Linked DNA regions of Bdellovibrio bacteriovorus. The protein of the gene in region 1 binds, or shares a complex with, the protein of each later gene. Links are inferred from orthologs where the notes say so. Each region holds a gene or a part of one and is shown on either strand. Other genes may lie near its edges.

What was found.
Region 2: the proteins of B9G79_RS09925 (region 1) and B9G79_RS02145 are in contact, whole or in part, in a solved structure (PDB 1A0O), measured with the Escherichia coli proteins. The link is inferred for Bdellovibrio bacteriovorus from one-to-one orthologs.

The regions. Positions count from the first base shown.
Region 1 is NZ_CP020946.1:2,061,352-2,068,768, forward strand. Bases 1-2,789 are described here. They hold B9G79_RS09925 (response regulator), read left to right. Parts: upstream 1-1,076; coding sequence 1,077-1,502; downstream 1,503-2,789. Other genes in these bases: B9G79_RS09915 (acyl-CoA thioesterase), read right to left, coding at 1-356; B9G79_RS09920 (helix-turn-helix domain-containing protein), read right to left, coding at 478-867; B9G79_RS09930 (chemotaxis protein CheX), read left to right, coding at 1,524-2,024; B9G79_RS09935 (HD-GYP domain-containing protein), read left to right, coding at 2,021-2,789. Also shown: more of B9G79_RS09935, read left to right, coding at 2,790-3,412; B9G79_RS09940 (RDD family protein), read right to left, coding at 3,424-4,029; B9G79_RS09945 (CCA tRNA nucleotidyltransferase), read right to left, coding at 4,030-5,223; tRNA epoxyqueuosine(34) reductase QueG, read left to right, coding at 5,296-6,330; B9G79_RS09955 (hypothetical protein), read right to left, coding at 6,327-6,809; B9G79_RS09960 (HD-GYP domain-containing protein), read left to right, coding at 6,878-7,417. UniProt on the Escherichia coli protein: Involved in the transmission of sensory signals from the chemoreceptors to the flagellar motors.
Region 2 is NZ_CP020946.1:414,591-419,828, reverse strand. The notes cover bases 2,315-5,238. They hold B9G79_RS02145 (chemotaxis protein CheA), read right to left. Parts: upstream 4,839-5,238; coding sequence 2,790-4,838; downstream 2,315-2,789. Other genes in these bases: B9G79_RS02140 (chemotaxis protein CheW), read left to right, coding at 5,109-5,238; B9G79_RS02150 (CheR family methyltransferase), read right to left, coding at 2,315-2,793. Outside these bases: B9G79_RS02160 (prolyl oligopeptidase family serine peptidase), read right to left, coding at 1-719; B9G79_RS02155 (protein-glutamate methylesterase/protein-glutamine glutaminase), read right to left, coding at 844-1,908; more of B9G79_RS02150, read right to left, coding at 1,924-2,314. UniProt on the Escherichia coli protein: Involved in the transmission of sensory signals from the chemoreceptors to the flagellar motors. CheA is autophosphorylated; it can transfer its phosphate group to either CheB or CheY.

The DNA.
Region 1 (7,417 bases):
TCCAACACCAACCCTGGAACTTCTGTTGGTTTTCCCATAGAGCCCAAAGCCACGAAAGTCAGATACGCCGAAGCCGTATGGAAAGTTTCACCCGTTTTCGGGTTTTCGGCATCGACACGAACGCCGACTTCCATTGAAGTCCGCGAAGTGTAGTTCACACTCGCCTTCAGATTCACCACCCAGCCTTTATAGACGGGCGCCACAAAATCCAGACGGTCAATGCTGGCTGTGACAGTTTCCTTGTTACAATGTCGTTGAGAGCAGATCGCGGCGCAGATATCGATCCAGGACATGATCGTTCCGCCGAAGACACTTCCCAAAGAGTTGGTATGGGAAGGAAGAACCAGTTGAGTCATTACCACTTGAGATGCTGATACGGGTTTTGAAGCAGCCAAGGTGCAGCCCCTTTCTAAAAAAACAAAGCGCAGGTCTGTGTCTCCACATCCTGCGCCTTAGAATCAATCTAATCAATAAAGATTAGATGCCGCCCATACCAATATCGGAGTTACCGCCACGGTTCAAACCGCTACCTGGTAGAGTTGTAGTGCCTGCAACAGTCGCAGATCCAGCTGGGATCGTTTGAGTTGCATTGTTGTTGAATGCAGTCGCAGCAGCCGCTTGGTTGTTGTTCTCAGCGCGAACTTCCGTTTCAACGAAGCCCAGGTGAGGCAAGCACCATACGATCAACTGTGCACGAGACTTCACATTCATTTTTTTGTAGATGTTTGTGAGGTGAAATTTAACTGTTTTCTCAGTTACAAAAAGCTGGTTCGCAACTTCCTTGTTGGACAAGCCTTTAGACACAAGTTCAGCAACTTCTGCCTCTCTATTTGAAAGACCTTTTTGAATCAGGACATCTCTGAGCATCCTTGCTCCCTCCCGCTAATTGTTTTTGTTTTTAAATCCGTCTAAACCTTCAACGCCACCCAGGACTCATGTCCAAAAGTAGCCTCGACCACCTGTAATAAAGTCTGACAACAAAAACTGAAATTCGCAATAGCTTTGGACTCTAGTTTTAAAAAACTAGACCGATAAGCATGAGGATTTTACACAGTTTCCAACATTCAGGAGATATTATGTTTCCCACAAATACAAAGTTTTTGGTCGTTGATGACTTCGCAACTATGCGAAAAATCATTAAAAAAGTGCTAAATGAGCTTGGCTACACCAACGTAGAGGAAGCTGATGACGGTAAAACCGCCCTGCCTATGATCCAGGCCGCCCATGATGCAGGCCAGCCTTACGGCTTTGTCATTTCGGACTGGAATATGCCCGGAATGCAGGGTATCGACCTTTTGAAGGCCTGCAAGGCCGACCCTCGCACTAAGTCTGTGCCCTTTATGCTGGTGACTGCAGAGTCCGAGCAAAAGCACATCCTGGAAGCAGCCAAAGCCGGTGTTTCTGACTATGTGGTTAAACCGTTCAACTCTGCCACTTTGAAAGGCAAGATGGAACGCGTTTGGGCTAAGCACAACCCTTCCACACAAGCAAAAGCTTCCTAAGCCTTGGGTCTGGAGAAATAAATGTCTGCAGCACCAAAAGAAGCTATTAATCCCCTGTTTGACAAGCGTCTGATCAATGCTTTCGTGGAAGGCGTTATCAAGACCCTGAAAACCATCGCTCAAACCGATGCCACACCTGGAAAACCCTTCATTGAGCCGCAATTCGTGCTTAAAGGGGAAATCGCCGGTATGGTCGGCATGGTGGCGCCGCCTCTGAAAGGCACTTTGCTGATCTCTTACGGCAAAGACAGTATCTTCCACATTCTTGAGAACATGCTGGGCGAAAAACACACCACCATCAATGGTGAGGTGTCCGACGCCGTTGGTGAAATGACCAACATGATTTACGGTTCTGCCAAGACAACTTTGAATCAACTGGGATACAACTTCGAGATGGCAATTCCAACCGTGATTTCCGGTGATTTCAAGATCACCCACGCTGACAAAGGTGCCACGCTCGTCATTCCCTTCAACCTGACGAACGGCTCCACTTTCTATGTGGAGATTTCGGTGCAGCAATGAGTTCCGCTTCAGGAAAGACGGTTGATGTTCTCATCGGGAGTCCCCGTGACTCCTTCTGGGAAGCCATCACATCTGTCCTGAAGGGTTACTATCCGTACCAGCTCAAGCATTTCAAATCCATCGACGAAGCCCTCGATCACGGCACTTCCGAAAATTTCAAACCTATCTTAGCCCTGGTTGACGGACAAGACGGCACCAATCTGACCAATGAATGGGTGCAGTCCACCAAAATGAATTATCCCGACTGCCCGGTCATCGTGCTGCACTCTTCCGCCGCCCCTTTGGATTTCAACATCGTCAAGAAAAACGGCGCTGACGAGATCATGCACATCAACTTCGACCGCGAATTCATTTCCGACATGGTTCTGCAACTGGCCCCTATCGAAATGGAAGGCGATCAGATTCCGATCACGGCTTTAATGCCCGTGGATCTGCGTGATATGGATGCTGACACCAATATCAACTTTGATGTCTATGTACACCTGCCTGCGAATCATCGCTCTGTGATGATGAGAAAGGCCGGCGACGTGGTCGATCAAAAACATCTGGACAAGTTCAATGCCCTAAAACAGCAGATGTACATCAAAAAGACCCAGATGAAACCGTTCTTTGAATACGCCCGCACGGTGATGAGCATGCGCAACATGCCGATGCCCATCTCAATGACGGAAAAATTCCACCGTTCCAAAAAAGTCATCTATGAAATCATGGCCCAGTTCCTGAATGGTGCCTCCACGGACTATTCCGAAGGAAAAGTGATCCTCGACAAATGCAAATCCATCGTTGCCGACTTTGAACTGACCAAAGATCTTCCCCCGCAAGAGATCTTTGATGAGGTCTTCCGTTTTTCAGGCAATGTGCGCACCATGTATCACGACTGCATCTGTCTGTCCGCCTATGCCGCTTACTTCGCCCAGCTTCTGGGATGGAGCATGGAAAAGCGTGAAGCCGCCGCCATCGCCGGGCTTTTGCACAATATCGGCCTGTCCCAGATGCCCGTCAGCGTCGGCACCAAACCCGTGAAAGACTATTCCCCGGAAGAGATTTCCCAGTATCATCTTTACCCGGAGCGCTCGGTGGTGATGGTGAAGGCCAAAAAAGTGCCGCTGCCACAGGAAATCGCCGAAGCCATCGGTCAGCACCGCGAAAACGGCACCGGCACAGGCTTCCCTAAAAAACTTTTGAGTGGGGATATTTCCGATTTTGGAAAACTGCTGGGCTTTGCCTATCGTTTCCACGAAATGACCGCCCTGACCGAAGGCGGCAAACAAGCCCGCACGGCCACACAGGCCATTCAGGATCTGCGCGATGAAGCCCTGTCGGGATCCGGCAACATCGATCTGCTGATGACCACGAATATTTTCAAAAAATGGAAGCCGGCAGCCTAAGCGCGCCCCGCCTAGTCTTCCTCGAACGTCACATCCATATAGTCCTGAAGATCAAAGACCTCGCGCAAGTTCGCCTGACGCTCGGACCAGTCAATGGACTTCAGAATCATTTTGGCCGAAACCAGTCCTTCATAGGAATAAAGGCACACAAACAACAAACCGGTCACCCAGCGCAAACGGGCTTGAGTGGCGCGGGGCTTATCCTGCACCACGCGGGTTTCCGCCGCCCAGTCACAAAGATGCGTGCGATCGTAACGGAAAAACGCCAGGGCATAAATCCCCCAGGAAAAAAAGAAGCTCAAACGCCCCGTCAATGGGCGCAGCAGACACTGGGACCAATGCAGCTTTTCGGTGAAATTATTGGCGGGCACCACTTTTAAGCCCATAAACCACTTGCCCGGCGTGGCCTGCATCAGCACCAGAAACACAAATTCATACACTGCGGGAATCAAAAACAGCAAAAACAACTGCAGCAATGTCACGATGACGTCGTCTTCGGTGAAAATCAGTTTTAAAAACACCCCGGCAAAAGGCAGATAAAACGGCAGACTGATGATCTGATCAATGCCATAGGCAAAAAAACGTCTCCAGGTGCTGGGAACAAATGCGGATTCCATCTAAGTTGACTCTCTTTCCAGATATTTTTTCAACCACAGCAACGCTTCGTCGCGGCTTTGCAGCCGGCGCTCCAGTTGCTGCTCAAAGGCCCTTTCCAGACAGACTCCGATGGCCGGCCCGGTCAGGCGCCCTTTCACATCCTCGCCGTTTAAAAACGGTCGCGGCAACACTTCCTGCCAGCTTTTCCATTCTGCCAGCAGAGTTTCAATCGCGGTCTTTTCAACCGCCTCGGACAGTAAAATTCTTAAGGCGAAAACAACGCCCTCTCTAGCCAGCATTTGCAGTTGCTTTCCCAAAGAGTTCTTCAGCACTGCGTGAGGATCGTGCCAGACTTTCCAGGCATCCTCGATGGCCCGGCGATCGCGGGTGGAAAGCTTCAGCATATCCAAAGCCGCAACAAGCTCTGAACCTTGAGCACTTCGCACAAACAGCGCCAGACGCTGCCAGGATTCGGTGGCCAGCGGGTTTTTCACCCAGTCATTTTTGCGCAGACGAAATGGAAACAGCACACCCATCAGGCCCGAGTCTTTCATGACTTGCAGTCCGCGCCCGGCGTGCTCTGTTTTTAGAAGCTTGGTCATTTCATCGCGGATGCGCTCACCACTGACGGATTTGACTTTGGCGGCCATCTTTTTAACGGCGGCAAAACTGACCGGCTCCAGCTCAAAATTCAGTTGGGCGGAAAAACGGGCCGCTCGCAGCAGGCGCAGTTGATCTTCCTCAAAACGCCGCTCGGCCTCGCCCACCGTGCGCAGTATGCCGGCCTTCAGATCCTTCTGGCCCTCGACATAATCAAGCACCTGCGCTGTCGCCAGATCATAAAAAAGTGCATTCACGGTGAAGTCCCGGCGCTGGGCATCCTCCTGGGGACTTGAGAAAACCACGTTTTCCGGGCGGCGTCCGTCGCTGTAGGTCCCATCGTTCCGGAAGGTCGCAACCTCTATATCCGCGCCCTCGACAATCACACGCATAACCCCGAAGCTTTTGCCCACATTGACGGTTTTACTAAACAGGGATTCGACTTTTTCCGGTGTTGCATCGGTCGCCAGATCCAAATCATTGGCAACAATGCCCAACAGGGCGTCGCGCACACAGCCGCCGGCCAAAAAGGCCTTATAGCCATGGGCCTGCAGCTTGTGGTAGATTGACTCCACTGCCGGCCAATGAGGATGGGATTGAAGAAGACTTTGCACCTGATTCACATCCAAGATTGTAGAAAAAGACAGGCCTGAAAGAAAGAGTTTGTTCGCGTGACGCCACAGGAGATGAAATCTCTTATCGATGGAACTTTGACCGATCTGGGGTTTTCCCACTTCGGTTTTGCGCCATTGAGCAAACCCTTAAGCTTTGATTTCTACCGGGAATGGATTGACCAGGGACTGCATGGAGACATGACCTATCTGGCAGAACATGCCCAGATCAAGGAAAACCCGCAAAGCAAGTGGCCCCGCGCCCAAAGCGCACTGGTGTTCGCCATGCCCTATTTCCCCCATCCCGAGAAAAAATCTGAATTTCCGCTGAAACAGGCCCGCGTCAGTCTTTATGCGCAAGGCATGGACTATCACTTCTGGTTCAAGGATCGCATGAAGTCTTTGTGCACAGATTTGCAAAAGCTTTTTCCAGAAGAGGAGTTTTTGGCCTTCACCGACAGCAGCCCGGTGCTGGAGCGGGATCTTGCCAAACAAGCCGGCCTTGGCTGGGTCGGGAAAAACACCTGTTTGATTCACCCCAAAAAAGGCAGTTTGTTCTTTATCGGGGAAATCTACACTTCCTTGAAAATCCAAACCGAATTTGCACCTTTGCCGGATTTCTGCGGCACCTGCACGCGCTGTCTGGACATCTGCCCCACCGGCGCATTGATTGAGCCGCGCAAGATGGATGCACGCAAATGCATCTCGTATCTGACCATCGAGTCGCGCCAGATCCCCGACGAGGAACTGCGCCCGCAAATCGGCGATTGGTTCTTCGGCTGTGATCTTTGTCAGACCGTGTGCCCCTGGAATCAAAAAGTCTTTAAAGGCCAGCTTTCCATCGAAAAAAGTCTTTCCCTGAACGATGCGCAAGAATCCCTGCTGATAGAGGATCTGCGCTATATCCTGTCAGCTTCCGGCAAAAAGATCAGCCGTGATTTCCTGGGAACCCCACTGGCCCGGGCGGGCTCGTTGGGCTTAAAACGCAATGCCATGATTGTCGCGGTCAACCGGGGTTTGAAAGAACTGCGCCCGGAAATCCAGGCGCTGACGGAACACGAAAAATTAGGTGAGCTGGCTTTGTGGAGCCTGGCAAAACTGGAAAACTAAAGTCCCAGTTTCTTCAGCAGGTCATCAATTTCAAACTGATTCATTTTAGACGGAGCCATGCCCGTATCCACGCTGGCACTGTAGGACTCATTGAACTGATTGGACACCCAGCGAAGCCGGTCAATAAAGGCCTGTGGGATGGTTTCCCGCAGGAAGTTGGAATCTTTATGGATATTTTCAAGCAGGGTTTCCAAAGTCTCTGTGGCATCCAGCAAAAGGCCCACACACACATGGAAGAACTGTTCATTGCCAGTGATCTGAGAAGCCTTGTATCCAACAGCTTTACACAGGGCCGCATAGTCGGAAATCATGTGCAACGCGTGCTCAGGAGGCGCCATCAGGGCCAGACTCTTGGCGCCGCCCATAATTCGATCGACGTTATTGCCATAATCCGCAAGTTTACGAACCTGAGAAAAGTCACCTTCAATACCTTCGAGAAGGTCCAACAACTCTTCAATCAAGGACTTTGACTCGTTCACAAAATCTTCTACAATTTCTTTATCAATCGACATCCACTCAAAGATACCAATCGAAGGATACAGAGGCAATGGATTATGTTTCTATACGTGTAAGCACCCTGCGCGGCGATCAGAAGATCGACTTCAACGCTTACGTTAAAATCAACGACAAGATGATACTCTACCTTCGTCGCGGCGATAGCTTTGAAGGCGAACGTCTGAAACGCCTTAAGGACAAAAAGCTTCGCAAAATGTACATCCTCACCGACGAAGAAACCAGCTATCGCAGCTACCTGCAAAAGAATATCGAAACCGCCTATGACGACACGACCGGGAAGGATATTCAAACCCGCGCCGACATCATTCAAGGTTCCCAGCAAAACAACGCCGAAGAGGTTTTCGAAAATCCCGAGAACATCGAAAGCTACAACTACTGCAAAGATGCCGCAGGCAAATATGTGAACTTCATCATGAGCAACGCCCAGGCGATGTCTGCGGTGATGAAGATTGAAAACACCGACAAGACGGTTTCTCATCATGGTGTCACCGTGGCGACTCTGTCGATCGCCCTGGCACAGAAGCTGGGAATCAATGACCCCAAAAAAACGCAGCTTCTGACCCTGGGGGCT
Region 2 (5,238 bases), 1.6 Mb from region 1 along the record:
GTAGGTTTGCCTTCCATCACCAGCTTGGCCTCGCTGACCGGCGTGCCCCGCTTCCAGATTTTGGTGATACGCGGGTAACCTGAGTCCGTCATACTGCCCGGCCCGAAATCCGTTCCCACATAAACGGTGTTGTCGTCCTTCCATTGAACATTGCTTTTTGCCTCAGGCAATACAAAGCCGTCCGTCACAAACTGGCGGGTCTTCATATTGAATTCACGCACCACCGTGGCGTCCTTTCCCCCACGGGACAAATAGACCAAAGCTTTTTCGTGAGCCGGTGGCAAGGTCATCGCCCCCTTCCACACCCAGTTTTCATTTTCTTTTTTGGCCAAAGCATCAATATCCAGGATCACGTCCCAGTGCGGGTGTGAGGTCCTATAGTTTTGCAGGGTGGTTTTTCTCCACAAGCCGCGCACGTGTTTTCCGTCCTGCCAGAAATTATAAAGCTCCCCGTTCTTCAGGTGCACAGCAGGCACGCGGTCTTCCGCCAGCATGATCTTTCTTAAGTCATGCTCGATGGTTTTAAAGCGTGGATTCTGTTGAAAGTGCCCCAGCGTGCGTTTGTTTTCGGCCTTGGCAAATTCCAGGGCCTTTTCGCCTTCCACTTCTTCCAGCCACAAATAGGGATCGTGCATGAGAGACTCCTTCTTGAATTGATTCGTCGTCGTACAGGCCACCAGCAACAGAGGACCCAGGATCAAACTTTTGCGGAAATTCATTGATGTCTCCTGACGGATTTCAGGAACTTATTCTAACCGGACGGCGGAATGAAGCAAGAAAGACAATAAAAAAGCCCGAAGTTTCCTTCGGGCTTGGGTAAAACATTTTTTAAACTTTGCTGGACTAAGCGGCGTTACGAGTCTGCAGTTGTTTCAGCAGATCCCCTGCGATGCGATCCAGCGGCAAAACTTTGTCTGCGGCCCCCAGCGCCACCGCCGCGGCTGGCATACCGTAAACCACACAGGTTTCTTCATTCTGAGCCACAGTGTAAGCTCCGGCATTTTTCATTTCCAAAAGACCTTCAGCGCCGTCCTTACCCATACCGGTCAGAACAACACCCATGGCATTCTTACCCACGTATTTAGCCACCGACTTCATCAGATAATCCGCCGCAGGGCGAACACTGTGCAGGGCCGGGCCCTGATGCAGCTTCACGTAATAGAAGGCACCACTGCGCGTGATTTCCATATGATAGTTGCCCGGAGCAATCAGAACGCGCCCTGGCACCACCTGGTCACCTTCCTGCGCTTCTTTCACCTCAAACGGGAACATCTTATCCAAATTTTCAGCAAACGACTTCGTGAAGCCCGGTGGCATGTGCTGCACAACCAAAGTTCCCGGAATATCCGCCGGCATGCCGCTCAGGAAGACCTTCAAAGCCTCGGTACCACCCGTGGAAGAAGCCACCGCCAGCAACTGGTGCGTGGTTCTTGCCAAAGAGGTGCTGGCCACCTTCTGCACTGGCGCCCCCGGATTCGGAATCACCGCTTTGATCGGATTGATGCGGGCTTTCGCCACCGCTTTTACTTTTTCAATGATGGCCGCCGACAATGTCTCCAAAGACTGGGACACGTCGATGGACGGCTTTTCCATGATTTCAATCGCGCCAGCTTCCAGAGCACGCAGATACGTTTCAGAGCCGGTTTTCGCCAAGCTTGAGAAAATGATCGTGCGGGTCGGGAAATGCTGCATGACTTTTTCCAGGAAGCTGATGCCGTCCATACGAGGCATCTCCACATCCAGAGTCATCACGTCGGGTTTTAGCGCCACCAGCTTGTCGCGGGCGATGTAAGGGTCCGATGCCGTTCCCACCACCTCGATATCCGCGCAGGAGGAAAAGATCTTTTCCAGCAGCTTACGAATCACCGCAGAGTCATCAACAATCAGGACACGAATCTTTTGTGCCATTGGGGCCTTCTTTAATTAAAGTTTTTGATATACTGCGCGAGACATCGGCTTCAAACCCGGATGTTTCACGTTGCCTGATTCGGAGTGCCCCAGAACCAGATAGCCACCCGACGCCAAACAGGACACCAGATTGTCGATCACACGTTTTGTTGTCGGCTCATCAAAATAAATCAGTACGTTACGGCAGAAGATCACATGGAACTTGTGCTGGAACTCGTACTTGGGATTCATCAAATTAAACGGCGCGAAGCGGATCATGTTATGAATCTGATCCTTGGCTCTCCAGTATTCATCGCCGTCAGCTTTGATTTTCTCAAAGTACTTCGAACGCTGCACTGGTGGCAGTCCCTGCATCTCGCGCTCTTCATATGTGCCCGTAGAGGCTTTTTTCAAAACCTGCAGGTCAATATCGGTCGCAAGCAAACGCGGCTTCGCGGAAGGCATTTCAGGTTGAGCTTCACACGCTGTCATCGCGATCGTGTAAGGCTCCTGGCCCGTGCTTGCTGCCGCACACCACATGCGCAGATCCGCGCCAAACTTGCGGTGCAGTTCCGGCAAAACGGACTTCAGAAAGTCGAAGTGATTCGACTCGCGATAAAAAGACGTCATGTTCGTGGTCAGGGCCGAAATAAATTCAGACACCATTTCATTGCCACCAGCTTCAAGCTTGGACCAGTATTCTTCATAGGTCTTCAGGGAATGGCGACGCAACAGTTTTACAATTCTATTGCGAATCAAAGCATGATTCTTTGGCGTCAGTGGCAGATCCACCCCGGCCAGATCATACATGCGCTCAGCAAACTTCATGAACATTTTGTCCGTAAGTTTGATGTCTTCAAAATCGTACAGAGCGCCTGTGGCCTCAGTCTTTTTTACAGCGGTCATGCGGCCATTCCTCTTCCATTAGCAACGTTATTTACCAAAGCACCCGGCTCCAAAATCAAAACTGTACGGCCATCACCCAGGATCGCGGCACCGGCCACTTCCGGAATGTCCTGACCGGTGGTGATTGGTTTTACAACCACCTGCGCCTGCCCCAGGACATCGTCCACCGGGAAGGCCATCTGACCTGTCATGGATTCAATGATCACCAGCATGGTTTCTTCGCGACGTGCACTTAAAGAATTTTCGCGGCGCTGAGCCAGTTGCTGGTCTTTTTTGTTCAAAGTCCAATTGATAGACCCCAGGGTTTTGGAAACGTCTATCACCGGCAACAGAAGGCCACGGATGCTGGCCACTTTTCCGGCACCAGAGATGTTCGTGTAGTCCTTTGGAAGGACACGCACGATCTCGCGGATGGAATGGATCGGCAGAATATAACGAGCGCCATCCAAAGCCACGATGATACCGTCGGTGATCGCCGTGCTTAAAGGAATCGTCAGACGGAACGTGGTCCCTTGGCCTGCCTTGGAGTAAATATTGATCTTACCGTTGATTTTATCCAGATTGGATTTCACCACATCCAGACCCACACCACGACCGGACAGATCCGAAATCTTGTCAGCGGTAGAGAAACCCGGATAGAAGATGTACTGGAAAACCTGCTCATCAGGGATGGACGCCGGATCCACACCCGCGGGCACAAAGCCCTTTTCAATGGCCTTGCTCAGAACCTTGTCACGGTTGATACCACCACCGTCATCAGAGATGTCGATGATAACGTTACCGCCGGATTGTTTTGCAGATACGGTGACTTTTGCCGTCGCCGGCTTGCCGCGCTCTTGGCGAAGTTCTTTCTTTTCCACCCCGTGGTCCATCGAGTTACGAACCAGGTGAACCAAAGGATCCCCCAGAAGCTCGAACACGGTTCTTTCAACCTCGGTTTCCTCACCGATCAGTTGCAGATCCACTGGCTTATCCAAAGTCAAAGACACGTCACGCACGATACGCTGAATCTTGATGAACATGGATTTCAGCGGAGTCATACGGATGCTCAAAGTTTTTTCATACAATTCACGAACGGCCTTGTCGAGCTGATCAACAATGGCCTCCAGACGCAGGTTCACACCGCTGCGAACTGTTTCGTCATGCACGAGCTGATTTTTCAATACAACCAGCTCACCCACGGCATCCAGAACCGAATCCACACGACCGGTGTCAACTTTGATGGCGCTGGTCGCATTTTTGGCATTCTTGTTATTACCACCACCACTTCCAGATGCGGCTGCCGCCGCTGCTGGTTTGGCTGCCGCAGCCGGAACTGCTTTTGCAGCTGGTGCCGGAGCTTCAACCGGTGTTTCCACCACTTTCAGAACCGGAGCCGGCTTCGCAGGCTCTGCCGCCGCCACAGGGGCCGCTTCGGCAATAGCCGTTTTCAGAGCGGCTTCAGCCGCTTCTTTGGCATGGAATTCAGCCTGATCTTCAGGGGACATCTGTGCCAGAAGTTCTGCTAAAAGATCATGATTGATCAGATCATCTTCTGGTGTAGCCGCTTCAGCCGCAGGCGTCTGAGCAAAGAAATCATCGGGAGCTTCCACTTTGGGCTCATCCACTGAAGGAGCGGGAGCATGTGCATGCTTGGAAGCTTTTCCAGAAAGCTGCTCGGTGATGGCGATCAATTCCGCCGTCAATGCAGAAGGATCCCAAGGACCACCCTGCTGCTGCTGAAGAGCCGCAACGCGGTTCTTCAGTTCGTCTCCGGACTGCAACAACAAAGAGATCACAGTTGAGTTCACCAGCTCAGGGCGCGAACGCAAAAGATCCAAAAGGTCTTCCATCACGTGGGCAAATTTGCACAAGTCTGCCAGACCGACGGCAGCAGCACCACCTTTTACGGAATGGGCCACCCGGAATATATCTGTCAGATCTTTCGCTGGATCTTCGCTGTTTTCCAGCCTCATCATGTATTCCTCGTACTGCTCCAGCATAAATGCGGATTCGTTCAGGAAATCCATTTGTAGTTCTTCAAAGAAAGAATTGTCACCGCTCATTGTGCGCTCCATGGAGATTAGAAAATCACATTGATGTATCGGTGATCGAACATCTGAGCTATTTAGACCCTTGGTCCAGAATGAGAATCAATCCACCCTTTGGTGTAAAGAATTAATGAAACACAGGACCATTGTCCCACTATGAGCCGCCAAATATCCGAGAATATTATTTTTTCCATCCCACCGAGAAATCCTCTTAAGTCACCTTGGTTTTTTCGCGAAGAGTCTATTGTTAAGATTTTTAATCACGACTTTGAAAGGCGTAATACGATGAGCGATGTATCCATGAAAGCAAAACCCGGTCAGTATCTAACTTTCCAATTGATGGCAGAGCAGTATGGTGTGGCCATCGAAACAGTGCGCGAGATCAATCAGTTCGGCGAAATCACTCCAGTGCCTC